4 regions of the Dechloromonas sp. TW-R-39-2 genome follow, and region 3 is predicted to be linked to each of the others. Evidence: predicted binding sites of a transcription regulator. Region 3 holds the regulator's gene; each other region holds the start of a gene.
What was found. The regulator sigma-54, encoded in region 3, starts transcription at its own class of promoters, with help from an activator protein. The targets are predictions, from matches to a motif close to TGGCACGCTTNCTGCTNA.

Region 1 (4,746 bases), 760 kb from region 3:
ACCACGGAGCAAGATTGTTCGGCGTTCCGGATGTCAGCGACTTCAAGTCACGGTCATCGAAGTTCATTTGCGTCACGATTCCCGGATTGGTCGGGGAAGCACCAGTTGCACGAGGCACAACACCCGTCGTATCCAGCTGAACCGGAATCAGCGCAGCACGATTGGTCACATTGTTCTCGATCGGATAGCCCGTCAGATTGTTTTTCTGCGCATTGACGATGAAGCCTTTGTCGTCAAGATGGAACTGACCGTTGCGGGTATAGGTAATCGTCTGATCCGTTGCATTTTTTTGCAGACGGAAAAAGCCGGAACCGTTGACCGCGATATCAAGCGGGTTATTCGAATTCGAGACATTGCCCTGCGAAAACTGTTGCTGAACAACCGGCAGCGATGCCCCGATACCAACCTGCGAACCACCACCAACCCCCAAGGAGGCTGCATAAACGTCGGCAAATTGTGCCTGACCGCCCTTGAAACCTACGGTCGATGCATTGGCGATGTTGTTACTGATAACGTCAAGCGCCTTGGAGGAAACGTTCAGACCGCTCAAACCTTGTTGGAATGCCATGATGAACCCCGATCAATTCATGATTTGTTGGACGTCGCTGTAAGCCACCGTTTTGTTGTTGGCCAACTGCAGCGACAATCCATCCTTGGCCAAAGTCACAGCATTTACTGTGCCAGCCTGGAGAGCCGTTGTTTTCACCTCTGCATCACCACGAATTGCCTTGACGGTGAACTTGTAATCGCCATTCGGCAGATCGACACCTGCATCCGATTTGCCGTCCCAGGAGAAATTCATGGTCCCGGCCGGCTGCGCACCAAGCTGTTGAGTCTGAACCACTTTGCCAGCCGAATCGGTAATCGAAACGGTAACCTTGTCTGCGGCACCATCCAGCGTCACGCCACCGACCGCGCCGTAATTCCCCAGCGCCAACGCATTCCCGGCAGTTAATACCGTTTTGCCGATCATTGCTGCCGCCTGCATCGTTTGCGATCCGGAATAATTGCCGAGCAGTTTCTCCATCGTCGCATTGAGCTTCTCGATACCGCTCACGGTACTGATCTGCGACAACTGGGTGGTCATCTGCGAGTTATCCATCGGATTGAGCGGGTCCTGATTCTTCAACTGGGTCACCAGGAGATTCAGGAAGCGAGTCTGCATCTCATCCGCAGTCGTGGTTTTGGTCGTTGTAGACGAACCATTCAACGAGGAAATCAGCGATGTATTTGAACTGGTAGAGCTATTGACGGCGGTTGCCATGGCGATTCTCCCGGTTAGCCCTGACCGATCTGCAAAGTACGCAGCATCATGGTCTTGGCGGTATTCATTACTTCAACATTGGTCTGGTACGAGCGCGATGCAGAGATCATGTTGGTCATTTCCTCAACGACATTGACGTTTGGAAATGCCACGTAGCCTTTTTCATCTGCCGCAGGATTCTTGGGGTCGTAAACCATCCGCGCCGGTGAAGCATCTTCAACAATCTGCCGAACCCGAACGCCTTTTGAGGACTCCCCGGCATTGCCCATGGGCGTCGCTTCAAAAACAACCTGCTTGGCGCGATAAGGCTTGCCATCGGACGACACGACACTGTCGGCATTCGCCAAATTGGACGCCGTGGTATTCAAACGCATCGACTGCGCCGTCATGGCACTGGACGACACTTGAAAAACATTAAAGAGGCTCATTTATGGCTCCTCAACCCTGGTTTGAAGCGAGGGCACTGCGCATGCCCTTGAACTTGTCGCTAATCAATTGAGTAAGCACCTGATATTGCAAAGCATTTTCAGCAATCTGAGTGCGCTCTACATCCATATCGACAGTATTTCCATCAACGGCCGACTGGGTTTCTCCGCGGAATTTCAAATTGGCCGCACCGCCGGAGCCATCTCCGCGCATGTGGCCGCTCGAAGTGGTCATCAAGGAAACGCCACCGGCACTCGCCCGGCCGGCCAGTGCATTTTGCATCGCCCCCTGAAAGTCGAAATCACGCGCTTTGTATTGCGGGGTATCGGCATTGGCGATATTCGAGGCGAGCACCTGATGGCGCTGGGATCTCAAATTCATTGCCTGGCTGAGAACAGATACGTGCTGTGCGATTGATGACATGGTTCACTCCAAAAAATCATACAATTTAAAGCAGTTAGCGTGCCAAGCATTAAAATCATATAGTTAGGCGCCAATTCACCACTCCCAACCGACTGCACGGCAATTCTTGCCGGCCTTACTATTCCATGCTGGGAAGAGGTCGTGCACAATGGCGGCATGCGCCTCATATACGTTTTTTTGCTGCCCCTGCTTATTGCCTGCAACCTGCTGGCCGCAGCCGAAATCGATCCGGTACTGGATACCGCAGAGCGCCACATTCAGATCCAAACGAAGGGGCTTCCCGGCAAAGTAACGATTCGGCTTGGCAAAATCGATACCAGCCGCCTCCCCACCTGTGCGGCGCTTGAAGCCTACACACCGCCCGGCGCCAAAATGATGGGAAAAACAAGTGTCGGCATCCGCTGCCTGACGCCGAACGCCTGGAATATCCTGATACCGGCCGAAATACTAGTGACCGGCAATTACGTCACCACCGCCCGCTCAATTCTCGCCGGGCAGGCCATTCAGGCGGGTGATCTGCATGTCCTGTCCGGTGACGTATCCACGCTGCCAACCGGCATTATTTCCGACCCCGCAGCGGCTCTCGGCAAAACACTGCGCAACTCACTGGGGGCCGGCCAATTACTGCGCAGCGATCAATTGATTTCTCCGATGGTGATCCGGCAGGGGCAATCGGTTCGCGTCACCTCAAAAGGGGCTGGATTTGCCGTCAGCGGCGAGGGAAAAGCCATCAACAATGCAGCAGAAGGGCAACTGGTTCAGGTGCGAATGAATTCAGGACAAACCGTGAGCGGCACTGCACGCAGCGATGGCAGTGTAGAAATATCTTTTTAGGCTAAAGTTTGAACCTGAATGGCCGTTAAGCCATATGAGTTCCAAAGTATTGCGAGAACAACCATGAAAATCGACAACTCCTACAAGACCACCAGCACGCCCCCGCCGACACGGCAGCAGCCGAAATCTCCGGCTGAAACCCCGTCGTCCACCGAGGCTGTGAGCTTGAGCACACTCGCCGGCACCCTTCAGGCCAGCGAAAAACCTCCGGTCAACCTTGCCAAAATTCAGGAAATCAAGGATGCGATCGCTCAAGGGCGCTTCAAGATCAATCCCGAAGCCATTGCCGGCAGGCTTCTGGACTCTGCACGCGACCTGGTCAATTCGCAACGTAACGCCTGATGCTGCCTCTCAGCCAGATACTGGAACGCGAAACATTGCTGGTTTCGCGTTTTGTTGCGCTTCTGACTGATGAGCAGAACGCACTAAGCACGGCCAAGCCTGAATCGCTGCCAGCCATCCACGCTGAGAAATCTGCACTGATTGAGCAATTGAATGCACTTGAAGCTCAGCGCAACTCGCTGATTTCAGGCAACCCGGCCTTGCCGGAAAAAGAACGGATGGCCGCCTGGCTGGCCCAGCACCCATCTGAAGCAAAAATCGCCGCCCAATGGACGGCGTTGATGGCATCGGCGCTTAGCGCCAAGCGTTTGAATGAACTGAATGCAAAACTCGTCGCCATTCATCTGGAACGAACCACGCAAGCATTAGCCATTCTCACCCGCCGTGCGGAAGAAAACACTTTCTACGGCAGCAACGGACAAACATCCCAGTATACGGGCAGCCGAATCGTCGACTCAGCCTGAGCGCTCACCACGCGCTCAACCGGGCGGCCTGTTCGGTGCAGGAGTCTCCGCACCATTGATTTCAGTTGGCTCTTCCGGCCGGTTCGAATCGATCAAAATGCTGACACGACGGTTACGCGCCCGCCCCTCGACCGTCGTATTCGTTTCCAATGGCCGGGTCTCCCCATAACCGATTGCCGTCAACCGCTCGGCACCTACGCCACTGTCATTAAACAAACGCAAAACAGTCGTTGCCCGCATGGCCGAAAGCTCCCAGTTCGATGGAAACTGCGGTGTTGAAATGGGGACATTATCCGTGTGCCCCTCGATCGTGATCGGAAAATCCGTACTAGCCAGCACCTGCGCAATAGCACCCATGGCGGAACTGGACGCGGGCTGCAACTTTGACTGGCCTGCCGGAAAGAGAATGCTGTCGTTGATCTCAATCGTCACGCCACGGCTTGTTTCAAGCAAACGAACCTTGCCTTGTGCGACCAGCGGCTGCAGCGCTTCCATAATATTATTGGCGACATTTTTCATCTTTTGTCGCTGCTGTACTTTTTTCTCTTCAGCCTTGATTTGCTCGGGCAATTTGTCCGGCTTCAGAATCGGGTGCGGAGGAATCGGCGGCGCCCCTTGTATAACGGCAATCGGCTGCCCTCCGACCTCCGCTGTTGAGTTTTTGAAGGCATTGGTCAGCGAATTCGACAAAACCTTGTACTTTCCTTCGTTGACCGAAGAAATCGCGTACATGACCACGAAGAATGCAAACAGAAGGGTTATGAAGTCAGCGTACGAGACGAGCCAGCGCTCATGATTATCATGCTCCTCTTCACGGCGCTTTCTAGCCATTACAACATGTAGCCCTTGAGACGGCTCTCGATGATGCGGGGATTGTCGCCAACAGCAATGCCCACCAGGCCATCGATCAACATCTCCTTGGAAGCAACCATTCGCGCAATGTAGTACTTCAGCTTGCCGGCAATCGGCAAATAGACAAGATTCGCCAATCCA
Region 2 (4,746 bases), 330 kb from region 3:
AGGCGCGTGGCGCTTTCGGCGCTGGCACGGCGGTTTCCGGGCTGAGCGAGACAGCCTTGCAATTCTTGTCGAGACGTGACGTCGAAATAATGGTGCTGCCGCCATTGGCATCCGGGCATTTATAAATCGACTGGGCATGCGCAGGCAAACCACAGGCAAGCCCCAGAAGGGCAAAGGCAAAACGTGTCATTGTCATTATTTCCTAGTGAAGCTTTAGTGTAGCGGACTTAAGTCCGACACCTCCATCCTGTAGACAAAAAAAGGGCGGGAAATCCCGCCCTTTCTTGGGTACTGAACTCGCTTAGCAGGAGTAGTACAGATCGAACTCGACCGGGTGCGTGGTCATGCGAACGCGATTGACTTCGTCCATCTTCAAGTTGATGAAGGACTCGATCCACTCGTTGGAGAACACACCACCACGGGTCAGGAACTCGTGGTCGGCTTGCAGGGCAGCCAGCGCTTCTTCGAGGGAAGCACAAACGGTCGGGATCAGTGCGTCTTCTTCCGGCGGCAGATCGTAAAGGTTCTTGTCAGCCGGATCGCCCGGGTGAATCTTGTTCTGGATACCATCCAGGCCGGCCATCAGCAGCGCGGCGAAGCACAGGTACGGATTGGCGATCGGATCCGGGAAGCGGGTCTCGATACGACGAGCCTTGGTGGAGGCAACGTACGGAATGCGGATGGAAGCCGAACGGTTCTTGGCGGAGTAAGCCAGCTTGACCGGTGCTTCGTAGTGCGGAACCAGACGCTTGTAGGAGTTGGTACCCGGGTTGGTGATGGCGTTCAGGGCCTTGGCGTGCTTGATGATGCCGCCGATGTAGAACAGGGCCAGTTCAGACAGACCGGCATAGCCGTCGCCGGCGAACAGGTTCTTGCCGTCTTTCCAGATCGACTGGTGAACGTGCATGCCGGAACCGTTGTCGCCAACGATGGGCTTCGGCATGAAGGTGGCGGTCTTGCCGTACTGGTGGGCAACATTGTGCACCACGTACTTCAGGATCTGGGTCTGGTCGGCACGCTTGACCAGGGTGTTGAACACGGTACCGATTTCGCACTGACCGGCAGTGGCGACTTCGTGGTGGTGAACTTCAACCGGGCAGCCGAGGGCTTCCAGGGTCAGGACCATGGCCGAACGGATGTCGTGCAGGCTGTCGACCGGGGGAACCGGGAAGTAGCCGCCCTTGACGGTCGGACGGTGGCCGGTGGCGCCATTGCCGTCGTTCTTTTCGCCCGAACCCCAAGCCGCTTCAGCGGAATGGATCTTCAGGTTGCAACCGGACATGTCGACATTCCATTCGACGCCGTCGAAGATGAAGAATTCGGGTTCCGGACCGAAGTAGGCGGTGTCGCCAATGCCGGAGGACTTCAGGTAGGCTTCAGCGCGCTTGGCGATGGAGCGCGGGTCACGGTCGTAACCACGGCCATCGGCCGGATCAACGACGTCACAGGTCAGGACGACGGTGGTTTCGTCGAAGAACGGATCGATGTAGGCGGTCGCCGGATCCGGGTTCAGTTGCATGTCGGAGGCTTGAATGCCCTTCCAGCCAGCGATGGAGGAACCGTCGAAAGCGTGGCCGTTTTCGAACTTGTCTTCGCTGAAGGCGGAAACCGGCACGGTGACGTGCTGTTCTTTGCCACGGGTATCGGTGAAACGGAAATCGACGAACTTCGCGTCATTTTCCTTGATCAGATTGAGTACGTCTTGCGGGGTTGCCATAAGCGTCAGTCTCCTAAGAAAACAAGTTGCCGGACGATCCGGCAGAAATCACAATAAGTCGAACGCAGAGGATTTAGCAGAAAGCATGCCAAAGACTCACGGAACAGCTTTACATTTTGCCACAACGAGATGCGTGATTTAAGCAAAGAATGCGCGCACGCAATTGGTGCAGAAACAAGTCTTCGCGCACCGTTATGGTGCAACCGTGCACGCAAGTCTAATTCGGCTGATGGTTGAGCCACTTTTCAGTCGTCCAGCCAACGAACGCTCGATCTCGATCAGGGAATTCAGCCCGGCAAATCCGGCGTGATCGAAAAACACCTCGACCTCGACCCGACCGTTCAGATAATGCAACAAAACCCTGAGCGGCGGCGGCAAGCCGTCCAGCAAGGGCATCACCTCTTCAAGCAAGGCTTCGCGCCCCGGCAACCGGGAAGCGGAAAGATCCGGATCGATATCATCCTCGGGATCAATGTGCACAAGCACATCCAGCACTTCCGGATGGGCCAGAAGAACATTGGCGCGGGCGGTTTCTGCGATTCGATGCCCTTCCGAAACGCTGATCCGCGAATTGACCATGACGTGCGCGTCGACCAAGGCCTGATGGGCCATGCGTCGGGTACGTAACTCATGCAAGCCGAGGACGCCCGGTGTGGCAACCAGGGTTTGGCGGATAGCCTCAACCTGGACTTGATCCAGACCGGTATCGATCAACTCCTTGAGCGCCCCCCAGGCCAGTTCGCCCCCCATACGCAAAATCATGAAACCCATCAGCGCGGCAGCCAGCAAATCGAGGAAAGACCAGCCCAGCAAGGCACCGCCGATACCGACCACCACGACCAGTGCCGAAGCGGCATCGGCGCGGGTATGCAGCGCATTGGCAATCATCAGTTGCGAACGCAGGCGCTCGGCGACGCGAATCAGGTAACGGTACAAACCTTCCTTGGCCACGACGGTGGCGATTGCCACCCAAAGCGCGGAAAGCTCAACCGACGGCAAGGCCTCGATGTGCTGCAAGCGCATGCCGGATTCCCAAAGGATGCCGCCACCGATCAAGGCCAGCGAAGCACCGAGAATCAGAGTCGCCGCCGTTTCGACCCGGGCGTGCCCATAGGGATGCGCCTGATCGGCAGGATGGGCACTTTGTCGACTGGCATAGATGACCAGAAAGTCCGACAGCAAATCCGAAAACGAGTGCAGACCATGAGCGACCAGCGACTGCGAATGAGCCAACCAGCCGACAATCAGCTGAATCACCGTCATGACGAAGTTGACCGCAACACTGACCCAGGTCGCGCGCTGCGCCTCACTGGCGCGGTCGACGGCACTTGCCGCCGGAAAATGCTCGGAATGTTCGTGCGCCATGTCCTCTGCCCTATACTGTCGGACCGGAATTTTAGCAGCCAAATATTATGGGCAAGTTAACTGAGATCATCCTGCTGGCACAGCAACGCGCCCAAGCCATGGGCGCTTCCTACAAGGGTGCCCTGACGCCCATAGAGGCTGCCGAGTTTTTGGCACTCTCCCCCGAAGCCAGGCTGGTCGACGTCCGGACCCGGGCCGAATGGGATTGGGTAGGCCGCGTTCCACAAGCCATCGAAATCGAATGGAATCAGTATCCCGGCGGCACGCGCAATCCGGACTTCATGGCTGAACTCAAGCGCCAGCTTTCCCCCGGTTCGCCGATCCTGTTTCTCTGCCGCAGCGGAGCACGCTCCGATGGTGCGGCCAGCGCAGCGACCGAAGCAGGCTACGACCAGTGCTACAACATCCTGGAAGGGTTTGAAGGCGACAAGGATGCCCACGGCCATCGCGGACAGCTTGGCGGCTGGCGCCATGCCGGCCTGCCGTGGACGCAAGGCTGACCGCAGCTAGCCGGTCAGCCCCTTCAGGCCGGTATAGATCGACATGAGCGTTGTGCATAAAGCAACAGCAGCACTCCCCAAGTCACTCCAGCGAGTCATCGAGTCGGTCAGTCCGCTATTCCCCAAGCCACCAACCCCGGCCGTCCGCAAACGGGCTAAAAACTGCTGGTGTTTCTGAAAGCGTCTGTCCGACCAGCGGAACAACCACAGCCCGGTAATAAAACTCAGGCCGATACTGGCTGCAAACTCGATAAACTCGCGCACTTCAACCGCATCCTGCGGCCACAAGGGAACCTTGTCGAGCCACGCGGTAATCCCGCTCATGCCGAATACGGCAAGCACTGCCACCAAAAAAGCCAGTAGCACACCAGGCAAAAGCGGAAGACGGGCCGCACGGGCAAATGCGAAGCCAAATGGCAAGGGTAGCAGCAGGGCAAAAACGCGCAGATAGAGAACCTTCGCGTCATAAACAAAGACCATCAGCCATTGACCGAGGAGTAAAAGCAACAATGGCAGGAGCAGACAGGCAACGGCCAGTGACAGATTCCGGCCCGGCGTCGGAAATGATGCTTCAGCCGGCATCGCAACAACCGTCACCCCTGCCTGGACAGGAGAAACAGTCTCGGCCGGCGCACGGGATGCGAGTTCGGCTTCCAGTTGGGAAATCCGCTCCAGCAACGGTTTGACGAGAAACAGATCGCGCTGGCAAACCGGGCACACCAGAGCTTCGTCGGCAATTTCCGAAGCGCAGTACGGACACTTCATTATTTGACCACGTTCAGCGTCATCACCACCTGGCTGCTCCGCCCTTCACTGTCCTGAACGATAATTTGAATCTGGTGCTCGCCGGGCGGCGTTTCTGCACCGGGCAGGTCGAGGCCCGCCTCGCTCAAACCCGGTTTGACACGAGCCAGCAGGTCGACCGGCTTGGCCTTGAGGTAGATGACCTTGGTCGCCGCCGCATCGATCTTGGCCCCGCCTCGCGCCTCGAAAGCCACTTTCAGATCAAAAGGCGAAGTCAGATTAGTCAGATCGGGGGTCAGAATCTTGATCGCCGGCCCGCGCGTAATTCCTCGTGTCGCCAGCACGCCTGCCCCGGCGGGCAATTTAGCTTCATCGGCCTTGATCAAGGTGACCGCCTCGGCAGAAAACGCCAGCAACATA
Region 3 (4,746 bases):
AGGCATCGATCAGGATATCCGGCGGCGTCAGACCATCGGCAACGATAACTGCTGGTGGCAGGGCCGCAAGCAGGTCGAGAAACATCTGCGCGAACCGACGCTCTCCGATCCGGAAAGCCCAGTCATATTCGGCCTGTCCCATGACCTGCAGTCGTTCGGGGTGAATGATGTTGATGTGCCCAACCACATCGGCACCATAGTTGTTCGACAACTTGATCTCGATGTTGCGTTCGGCCTGCTGCGCCATCATCCAGCTAAGCAGCAGCTTTTCCCGATTATCTTCGTAGAGCTGGGTCAGGCTGATGTGGCGCACGAAATTGGCTCAGACCTGAAACAGGGTAACCACAGCGGCAGGGTCGGTTGCCGCAAGCAAGGCTTCCCGGAAGGGCTTTTCGGCAAAGCGCTGGGCCAATTCGGAAAGAATCTGGAGATGTTGTTCTGTCGCCTGTTCTGGAACCAGCAGCACGAACAGGAGATTGACCGGACGCCCATCCGGCGAGTCGAACGGTACGGGCGTTGCCAGACGCAAGAAAGCACCGGCAGCCTGCTTGAGGCCCTTGATCCGACCATGCGGAATGGCAATACCTTGCCCAAGACCGGTCGAACCCAGTTTTTCACGGGCAAAGAGGCTTTCGAAGACAACTGCACGGGCAAGCCCGAGATGACTCTCGAAAAGCATGCCGGCCTGTTCGAAGACCCGCTTTTTGCTGCCTGCCTCAAGATCAAGAAGGACCTGTGTGGCTGACAGAATATTGGCTAAGGGGTTCATAGGAAAATTCAGTGATGCATGGGCCGCAGCGCGGTGGCTGCGGCCGAACGGCAATTATTCTGCCGCGAGAATGACAGGCTTTTCACCGCGATGGTGATCCTGAACTTTTTGCTTGTATTTCTGGACCTGGCGATCAAGCTTGTCAAACATGGAGTCAATCGCTGCGTAGAGATCGTCACCGGACTCTTCGACATGCATGTCCTTGCCCGGAACGTGGACGGTCACTTCTGCTTTCTGCTTGAGCTTCTCGACAGACAAAATCACGTTAACGCCGGTGACTTTATCGAAATGGCGAACAACAGGGTCAAGTTTGTTTTCAACGTACTCGCGCAAAGCAGGGGTAACGTCGATATGGTGACCAGTGATCTGCAGATTCATGCTTTTCTCCTCTCTCTACAGGGTCTTGCGTAAATTGACCGGCGGGATGTTAAGCGATTCACGGTATTTGGCTACTGTGCGTCGGGCTACAACGATTCCCTGCTGGCCTAGTATTTCGGATAATTGGCTATCCGACAAGGGCTTCTTGCCATCTTCTGCGCCGATCAGTTGTTTGATCAGTGCCCGGATGGCCGTTGCAGAACACGCACCACCGGTATCGGTGGCAACGTGACTGCCAAAAAAGTATTTCAATTCAAAGATACCGCGCGGCGTGGCCATGTATTTCTGGCTGGTAACGCGTGACACGGTCGACTCGTGCAAACCGAGAATATCGGCAATCTCGCGCAACACGAGCGGACGCATCGCCACTTCGCCATGCTCGAAAAACTGGCGCTGACGATCGACGATCGCCTGGGTGACGCGGTGAATCGTTTCAAACCGTTGCTGAACATTCTTGATCAGCCAGCGTGCTTCCTGTAGCTGGCCGGTCATGTTGCCGTTTCCACGACGCTGGCGTGACAGGATTTCAGCGTACAACCGATTGATCCGCAAACGCGGATAGGCATCCGGATTGATATAGGCGGTCCACTTTCCCTTGAGCTTGCGAACCATCACATCCGGGGTGATATAGCGTGCTTCAATGGCTGCGAAACGTGCGCCCGGGCGAGGATCAAGGCTGACGATCAAACTGTGTGCCGCTTTCAGGGCGGGATCTTCGCAATCCGTCAGACGACGGATTTTGGCAAAGTCGCGGGCGGCGAGTAATTCAAGGTGTTGCTCGACAATGGTCAGCGCCAGGTTGCGCACCGAAGTTTCCGGCAAAACCTTCAGCTGCAGGGCGAGGCATTCTTTCGGCCCACGCGCACCGATACCTGTCGGATCAAAGCTCTGGATATGGCGGAGCGCAATTTCCAGTTCCTCCAGCTCGATTTCATACTCGGGCGGCAGGGTTTCCCATAACTCGTCGAGAGGCGCCGAGAGATAGCCATCATCATCAAGCGCTTCGATCAGGAAACGCACCAGGCTGCGATCCCGGTCCGACAACTGGGTCATGCCCAATTGCCAGCCGAGGTGATCGCGCAAACTGGTTGTTGCGGCATGGATGTCGTGGCTGTCGCTGTCATCGTCTTCATCGCGACCTGCCCCGGTATAGGTACCGGCATCGGATGACCAGCGATCGTCATCGACGTCGGATGGCGCACTCGGAATATCCTGCTCGCGCTCTTCACGCGCATCCCGTTCGTCGCGCTCAGCCCGCTGTTCGCGCTCACCCTCATCGCTCTTCGGCGCATCGAATTGCTGAGCCGAAGAATAAGACTCCGTTCCGGCGTCATCATCCCGTTCAAGCATCGGATTCTCAAGCAGATAGCGCTCGATTTCCTGCTGCATCTCGATCGTCGATAGTTGCAGCAACTTGATCGATTGCTGCAACTGTGGCGTCAGGGCCAGATGCTGGGAAAGCTTGAGTTGAAGTGCCGGTTTCATCGAATGGGGTAGGGACGCTGCTTATCGGTCAGAGCTTGAAATGCTCGCCAAGGTAAACCTTGCGCACACTTTCATTATCAACGATTTCATCCGGACGGCCAGCGGCCAGAACGCGCCCCGCACTGATAATGTAGGCGTGATCGCAAATACCCAGGGTTTCACGCACGTTGTGATCGGTGATCAGTACCCCGATGCCCCGCTCCTTGAGGAAACGGATGATTTTCTGGATTTCAAGTACCGCAATCGGGTCGACCCCGGCAAACGGCTCATCCAGCAGGATGAAGCGCGGGCTGGTTGCCAGGGCCCGGGCAATTTCGACACGCCGGCGCTCGCCGCCGGAAAGCGCTGCAGCATTGACGTGACGGACATGGCCGATATGCAGTTCGCCGAGCAAACCCTCCAGTCGGTCATTCAACTCTTTCTCGGGCAGATCGAGCAGTTCCAGCACGGCACGAATGTTTTCCTCGACGTTCAGCTTGCGAAAGACCGAGGCTTCCTGCGGCAAATAGGACAAGCCCTGGCGGGCCCGGCTGTGCATCGGCAGGTGGGTCAGCTTCGCATCGTCGATGTAAACCTCGCCGCCATCAGCCGGTACCAGACCGACAATCATGTAGAAACAGGTTGTCTTGCCAGCACCATTCGGCCCGAGCAAACCAACGACCTCTCCACTTTTGACCTCAAAAGACACATCCTCAACCACCGTGTGCGACTTGTAGCGCTTCTTCAGGTTGTGGGCAGCCAGCGTGGAAATCTTTTTGTCCGTCATTCTTCGGCTCCGCGCATCACTCGGCGTATGGCGTCGCCGGAAAAACCACGATATTGCAAAAATCGCATCTGCTTGCCGCGCTCTTCAGCCGATTGCGGCAACTGCTTGAACTTTCTTGCCCAAACCTGACGACAACGCTCGGTCTCGTCGCCGGCTTCCGGCAAGGCTGCAGCGATTTCATCATCGCTCACGCCGGTCTGGCGCAACTCCTGGCGCAGCCGCGCGTTGCCGTAACGTCCGGCCCGGGCAACGACGCGCTGAGTGGCAAAACGGGAATCCGAGAGCAGGCGCTCCGCCTGCAGTCTTTCGAGGACAGCATCGAGCTGTTCCTCGGATTCCGCCTGCGCGGCGAGCTTGGCCTTCAACTCCGCCCGGCTGTGATCACGCCGGGTAAGGAGTCGGAGAGCCGCGACACGCAGCGCAACAACCGGATCAGGCATCAGCCTTGGCGGCCTTGACCGGTTTGATCACGTTGGTGCTGGCCGCTTCGCGAATACCGGCCTCGATTTCCTGGGCAATTTCCGGATTGGCCCGGAGGAATTCGCGCGCGTTGTCCTTGCCCTGACCGATCTTTTCGCCTTTGTAGGCATACCAGGCACCGGATTTGTCGACCAGCTTGTGGGCGACGCCCATTTCGACGATTTCGCCGTGACGGGAAATACCTTCGCCGTACAGGATGTCGAAAATGGCTTCGCGGAACGGCGGGGAGACCTTGTTCTTGACGACCTTGACCTTGGTTTCGCTGCCAATCACTTCGTCGCCCTTCTTGATGCCGCCGATGCGGCGGATGTCGAGGCGGACGGAGGCGTAGAACTTGAGTGCATTGCCGCCGGTAGTGGTTTCCGGCGAACCGAACATGACGCCGATCTTCATCCGGATCTGGTTGATGAAGATAACCAGCGTGTTGGTCTTCTTGATGTTGGCGGTCAGCTTGCGCAGTGCCTGGGACATCAGGCGGGCGTGCAGGCCGACCATCTGATCGCCCATTTCGCCTTCGATTTCAGCCCGCGGGGTGAGGGCGGCGACGGAGTCGATGATGATGATGTCGACCGAGCCGGAACGAACCAGCATGTCAGCGATTTCAAGAGCCTGTTCGCCGGTGTCCGGCTGGGAAATCAGCAGGTCGCCGACATTGACGCCGAGCTTCTGGGCGTATTGCGGATCAAGCGCATGTTCGGCATCGATGAAGGCAGCAGTACCACCGAGTTTCTGCATTTCGGCAACGACCTGCAGACACAGCGTCGTCTTGCCGGAAGATTCCGGGCCGTAGATTTCGACAACGCGACCGCGCGGCAGGCCGCCGACGCCAAGCGCGATATCGAGACCGAGCGAACCGGTCGAGACAACC
Region 4 (4,746 bases), 1.4 Mb from region 3:
AGCTGCGTGAAGAAGCCAAGGGCCTCAACCATCTGCTCGATTCCGACGATGCGCTGCGTGCCTGCGTCGCCGCCGAGATCGAAGCCGATGCCAAGAAATACGGCGACGATCGCCGCACGCTGATCGAGGCCGATGCCAAGGTCACGATGTCGGATGCCAAAACGGTCTCCATCGTCGATGAACCGACGACGCTGATCGTCTCCAAACACGGCTGGCTGCGTTCGCGCCAGGGTCATAACATCGACCCGACGCAACTGACCTTCCGTTCCGGCGACAGCCTGATGGCCTGCCTGCCGTGTCGCACGGTCGACCATCTGATTTTGCTCGATACCAAGGGCCGGGCCTACTCGATTGCCGCCTCGGACATTCCCGGCGGCAAGGGTGATGGCGTGCCGGCCACGTCGCTGACCGACTTCCAGGATGGCGGCAAGCCCTGCCTGGCGCTCGCCGTTTCCGGCGACAAGACCTATCTCGTCGCAGCCGACGGCGGCTACGGCTTCCGCTGCCAGGGCACCGACTTCCTGTCGCGCGGCAAGGCCGGCAAGGCCTTCCTGACGCTGGGCGACAACGAAGCACCGGCCATCTTCATGGCGGCACCGGCCGATGGCGAAGTGGCCTGCATCACCAAGGACGGGCGCGCACTGGTCTTTGGCATTGATGAAATCCGCCTGCTCGCCAAGGGGCGTGGCCTTAAACTGATTGACGCCATCCCCGGAAAAACTGCACTGGATGACATCATTCCGGTGGTTGACGGAGCCGCCGGCAAGCTCAAGGGCGAACGCCTGGAAATATGCCGTGGCAATCGCGGCGGCAAGGGCAAGCTGGTCCGGGCTGGCCGGAAATAAGCAGGAGGCAGCGTGTTCCGTGTTCTGACCAAACGTTTTGACCATCGCGACCGCTGGATCGTCGAAGCCGGCCCCTGGCACAACAAGCGCGAAGATGCCGAATATTGGGCCGAGCTTTTGCGCAACGTCGGTTATTCAGTCGAAGTCGATGCCCAGCACGGCCTTGTTGCTGATTCGGGCGGAAATGATGAACTGATGGATGCCCTGTCCAGCATGGCTTGAGCCATAAAAAAAGCCCTTGCAAAGCAAGGGCTTTCCGGCGACCGGTTAGCGAACCGGTCCGTCGGGGACCGGAACAACGATCAAGCAGCCTTGGCAGCCTTGATGGTTGCGGCAGTCGCAGCAGCAACGCTGGCTTCAGCAACGTCAGCAGCTTGCTTGGCAGCCTTGTTCAGACCTTCATAAGCTTCGTTGGCGGTCTTGATGGCGGTCTTGACAGCAGCAACAGCCACTTCGGAACCAGCCGGGGCAGAAGCCAGGGCCTTTTCAACCAGACCGGAAACCTGGGCGTTGGCGGTTGCAACGTGGGTTTCAACTTCCTTGGCCAGCTTTTCCTTGGTTTCGTTGGCGATGGCGATCACGTTGCGTGAATATTCCACACCCTTTTCGAGGGAAGGAGCAGACAGACCCTTTTGCAGATTGACGAAGGCGCTGACATCCTTGGCACCCAGGATGGCGGTGACGTTGGACAGCGAGGCTTCGAAAATCGAACGGGCTGCAGCCAGGTTCAACAGGGCCAGACGCTCAGCACCTTCAAAGGCGGTGTTGGCAAAGAACAGGGCAAAGTTGAAACCGGATTTGGCGAAATCTTCAGGTTTGAACATCATGGTAATTTTCTCCGTAGGGTTGGGGTAATCCTTGCGGCATTCAATGGTGCACCGCAGCATGATTTCATTCTAACGGATGGAATTACCTTGTCAAGCAATTTTGTGCACCGCAACAAAATGGCAACAAACCGCTTGGGAACTGCCTGAAATCAATAACTACTGGATGATGAAGCTGGTGAAAAGCGCTTCCTTGACACCGGTCTTTTCCGTTTCGTGAATGACGTGATTGGCCGTTTCGATGATCTCGCCGGCCAGCGCTTTCTTGCCCTTCAGGCTGCGCAGTTCCTCGACATCGACCCCGGAGAGCATGAGGATGATGGCATGCCTGATCTTCGGCTTGTACAACGCCAGTTCATGACCCGCTTCTGGCGTGGCGGTTTCGAAAACGACACCAAACTGCAAATACTTGCCATCACCGACGTTGACCGTGAAAACCTGCGGCTCGGGCGCGGCGCTGCCTCCGCCATCACTTGCCAGCACAGGCAGGGAAACAAGCAGGCAGGCCACGGAAAGCACTCGCGCCAGAAAAGTCATAAATCCTTTGAAGCCGAAATTCATATCAAACCTTGCCTTGATAAGGATGGGCAATCAGCGCGAAGGCCGATTCGAGGTGAAAACAACGCCCGTGAGGATAAAACAAAACCGTCGGACGATGGGCAGCAAATTGCATAAACGCCGACTGTTCCCTTGCGTTTTTACCCAAAATGAAACGCAACACCAAGCCTGAGGTAAGTAAAAGCAAGGCTATCCCGGGTTTAATTGACCATCACCGCAGTCGTTCGGAAAACCGAACAGCTGTCGCAGCCAAAACATCGGAAAACCGAAATCGGAGTCAAAGACCACCGAATAAACCCCATAAAAATCAGTTACCTGATCATTTCAAAAAGCTGGCACGCACCATGCGTTAAGGAAATAGCCGAATGCCAAGAATTGCTCGGCCAACAACGATGAACAGGAGACAAAATGAACAAGCTGACATCCCACCGTATCGAGCACGATCTGCTCGGTGACCGAGAAATTCCTGCCGAAGCGTATTACGGTGTCCATACGCTGCGCGCCCTCGAAAACTTCGACATTACCGGCATTTCAATTGCCGTCTATCCCGACCTGATCCGCGCCCTGGCGCAAATCAAGAAAGCAGCCGCCCAGGCCAATCAACAGCTCGGCCTGCTCGACGCAAAACGCTGCGACGCGATTGTTGCCGCCTGCAAGGAGGTGATCGACGGGAAGTGGCATGACCATTTCGTGGTTGATGTCATCCAGGGCGGCGCCGGCACCTCGACCAACATGAATGCCAACGAGGTGATCGCCAACCGCGCACTGGAAATCCTCGGCCATGCCAAGGGCGAATTCAAACACCTGCACCCGAACGAACACGTCAACATGAGTCAATCGACCAATGACGTTTATCCGACCGCATTGAAGCTGGCCACCTACGTTGGCATTTTCCGCCTGGTCGACGCCATGGCCTACCTGCGCAATGCCTTCGAACGCAAGGCAGTCGAGTTTGCCGACGTCCTCAAGATGGGCCGCACCCAGTTGCAGGATGCCGTACCGATGACGCTCGGCCAGGAATTCTCGACCTACGCCGTGATGCTCGGCGAAGATGAAGAGCGCCTCAAGGAAGCCGCCTTGCTGATCCGTGAAATCAACCTCGGCGCCACCGCGATCGGTACCGGCATCAACGCCCACCCCGACTACGCCCCGCTGGTCTGCCGTCGCCTGATCGAAATCAGCGGCGTGCCGGTCGTGACCGCCCCCAATCTGATCGAAGCGACGCAGGATTGCGGCAGCTTCGTGCAGCTTTCCGGCGTGCTCAAGCGCGTTGCCGTCAAGCTTTCCAAGGTTTGCAACGATTTGCGCCTGCTCTCCTCCGGTCCACGTGCCGGTTTCGGCGAAATCAACCTGCCGCCGCGTCAGGCTGGCTCGTCGATCATGCCGGGCAAAGTCAATCCAGTCATTCCGGAAGTGGTCAACCAGATCGCCTTCGAAGTGATCGGCAACGACACCACCGTCACCTTCGCTGCCGAAGCCGGACAACTCCAGCTCAATGCCTTCGAACCGATCATCGCCCACAGCCTGTTCAAGAGCGTGCTGCATCTGCGCAAGGGCTGCAAGGCGCTGGCCGACCATTGCGTCGACGGCATCACGGCCAACCGCGAAACCCTGCGCGCCAGCGTCGAACGCTCGATCGGTATCGTCACCGCACTCAATCCCTACATCGGTTATGCCAATGCCACGGAGATTGCGGCCGAAGCGCACCTGAGCGGTCGCGGCGTCGCTGAAATCGTCCTCGAACGCAAGTTGATGAGCCCCGAACAACTCGCAGAAGTGCTGCGCCCGGAAGTGCTGACCCGGCCGCAAATGATTCCGACCCACGCCGCTTGAACGGCTGAATTCGTCCAATTTTCAAAACAAGGAAAAACATCATGAAAATGAACCGGCTGACTACCCTGATCGGTATCGCCCTGGTGCTCGGCGTCATCGTCGGCTATGCCTGCAACACGCTGGCATCCAGCCCGGCCCAGGCCAAGGAAATCGCGTCTTACTTCGGCATTCTGACCGACATTTTCCTGCGCCTGATCAAGATGATCATCGCCCCGCTCGTCTTTGCGACGCTGGTTGCCGGCCTGGCCGGCATGGGCGACTCCAAGACCGTCGGCCGGATTGGTGCCAAGGCACTCGGCTGGTTCGTCGGCGCATCATTCTGCTCGCTGCTGCTCGGCCTCGTCTTTGCCAATATCCTGCGTCCGGGTGAAGGGCTGAGCGTGGCATTGCCGGATACAGGCAGCGCCCTGAGCCTGAAAACCAGCGCCCTGAACCTGAAGGATTTCATCACCCACGTTTTCCCGAAGAACATCTTCGAAGCGATGGCTGCCAATGAAATCCTGCAGATTCTCGTTTTTGCTGTCTTTTTTGGTCTGGCACTGGGCCATCTGCATAACCAGACGGCCCGTAGCCTGGTATGCACGATGGAAGAAATCGTCCATGTCATGCTCAAGGTCACCGACTACGTCATGCGTTTTGCCCCGGTCGGCGTTTTCGGTGCCGTTGCCGGCGCAATTACCCTGCAA

Region 1: the regulator sigma-54 is predicted to act here: its motif matches at 2,141-2,158, upstream of flgB (flagellar basal body rod protein FlgB).
Region 2: the regulator sigma-54 is predicted to act here: its motif matches at 1,791-1,808, upstream of glnA (type I glutamate--ammonia ligase).
Region 4: the regulator sigma-54 is predicted to act here: its motif matches at 2,561-2,578, upstream of aspA (aspartate ammonia-lyase).

The regions. Positions count from the first base shown of each region.
Region 1 covers NZ_CP045202.1:3,015,583-3,020,328, forward strand. Annotated here, with positions in the region: gene GBK02_RS14580 (flagellar hook protein FlgE) at 1-568, opposite strand, end outside; gene GBK02_RS14585 (flagellar hook assembly protein FlgD) at 581-1,264, opposite strand; gene flgC (flagellar basal body rod protein FlgC) at 1,279-1,692, opposite strand; gene flgB (flagellar basal body rod protein FlgB) at 1,703-2,113, opposite strand; gene flgA (flagellar basal body P-ring formation chaperone FlgA) at 2,255-2,947, shown strand; gene flgM (flagellar biosynthesis anti-sigma factor FlgM) at 3,011-3,289, shown strand; gene GBK02_RS14610 (flagella synthesis protein FlgN) at 3,289-3,753, shown strand; gene motD (flagellar motor protein MotD) at 3,769-4,584, opposite strand; gene GBK02_RS14620 (flagellar motor protein) at 4,584-4,746, opposite strand, start outside.
Region 2 covers NZ_CP045202.1:3,443,611-3,448,356, forward strand. Annotated here, with positions in the region: gene GBK02_RS16745 (DUF4124 domain-containing protein) at 1-196, opposite strand, end outside; gene glnA (type I glutamate--ammonia ligase) at 302-1,717, opposite strand; gene GBK02_RS16755 (cation diffusion facilitator family transporter) at 1,910-3,082, opposite strand; gene GBK02_RS16760 (rhodanese-like domain-containing protein) at 3,130-3,582, shown strand; gene GBK02_RS16765 (hypothetical protein) at 3,589-4,347, opposite strand; gene GBK02_RS16770 (hypothetical protein) at 4,347-4,746, opposite strand, start outside.
Region 3 covers NZ_CP045202.1:310,618-315,363, forward strand. Annotated here, with positions in the region: gene hprK (HPr(Ser) kinase/phosphatase) at 1-313, opposite strand, end outside; gene ptsN (PTS IIA-like nitrogen regulatory protein PtsN) at 323-769, opposite strand; gene hpf (ribosome hibernation-promoting factor, HPF/YfiA family) at 824-1,147, opposite strand; gene GBK02_RS01550 (RNA polymerase factor sigma-54) at 1,163-2,632, opposite strand; gene lptB (LPS export ABC transporter ATP-binding protein) at 2,661-3,398, opposite strand; gene recX (recombination regulator RecX) at 3,395-3,838, opposite strand; gene recA (recombinase RecA) at 3,831-4,746, opposite strand, start outside.
Region 4 covers NZ_CP045202.1:2,380,915-2,385,660, forward strand. Annotated here, with positions in the region: gene parC (DNA topoisomerase IV subunit A) at 1-845, shown strand, start outside; gene GBK02_RS11480 (hypothetical protein) at 858-1,067, shown strand; gene GBK02_RS11485 (phasin family protein) at 1,148-1,672, opposite strand; gene fliL (flagellar basal body-associated protein FliL) at 1,829-2,206, opposite strand; gene GBK02_RS11495 (hypothetical protein) at 2,232-2,414, opposite strand; gene aspA (aspartate ammonia-lyase) at 2,636-4,060, shown strand; gene GBK02_RS11505 (dicarboxylate/amino acid:cation symporter) at 4,102-4,746, shown strand, end outside.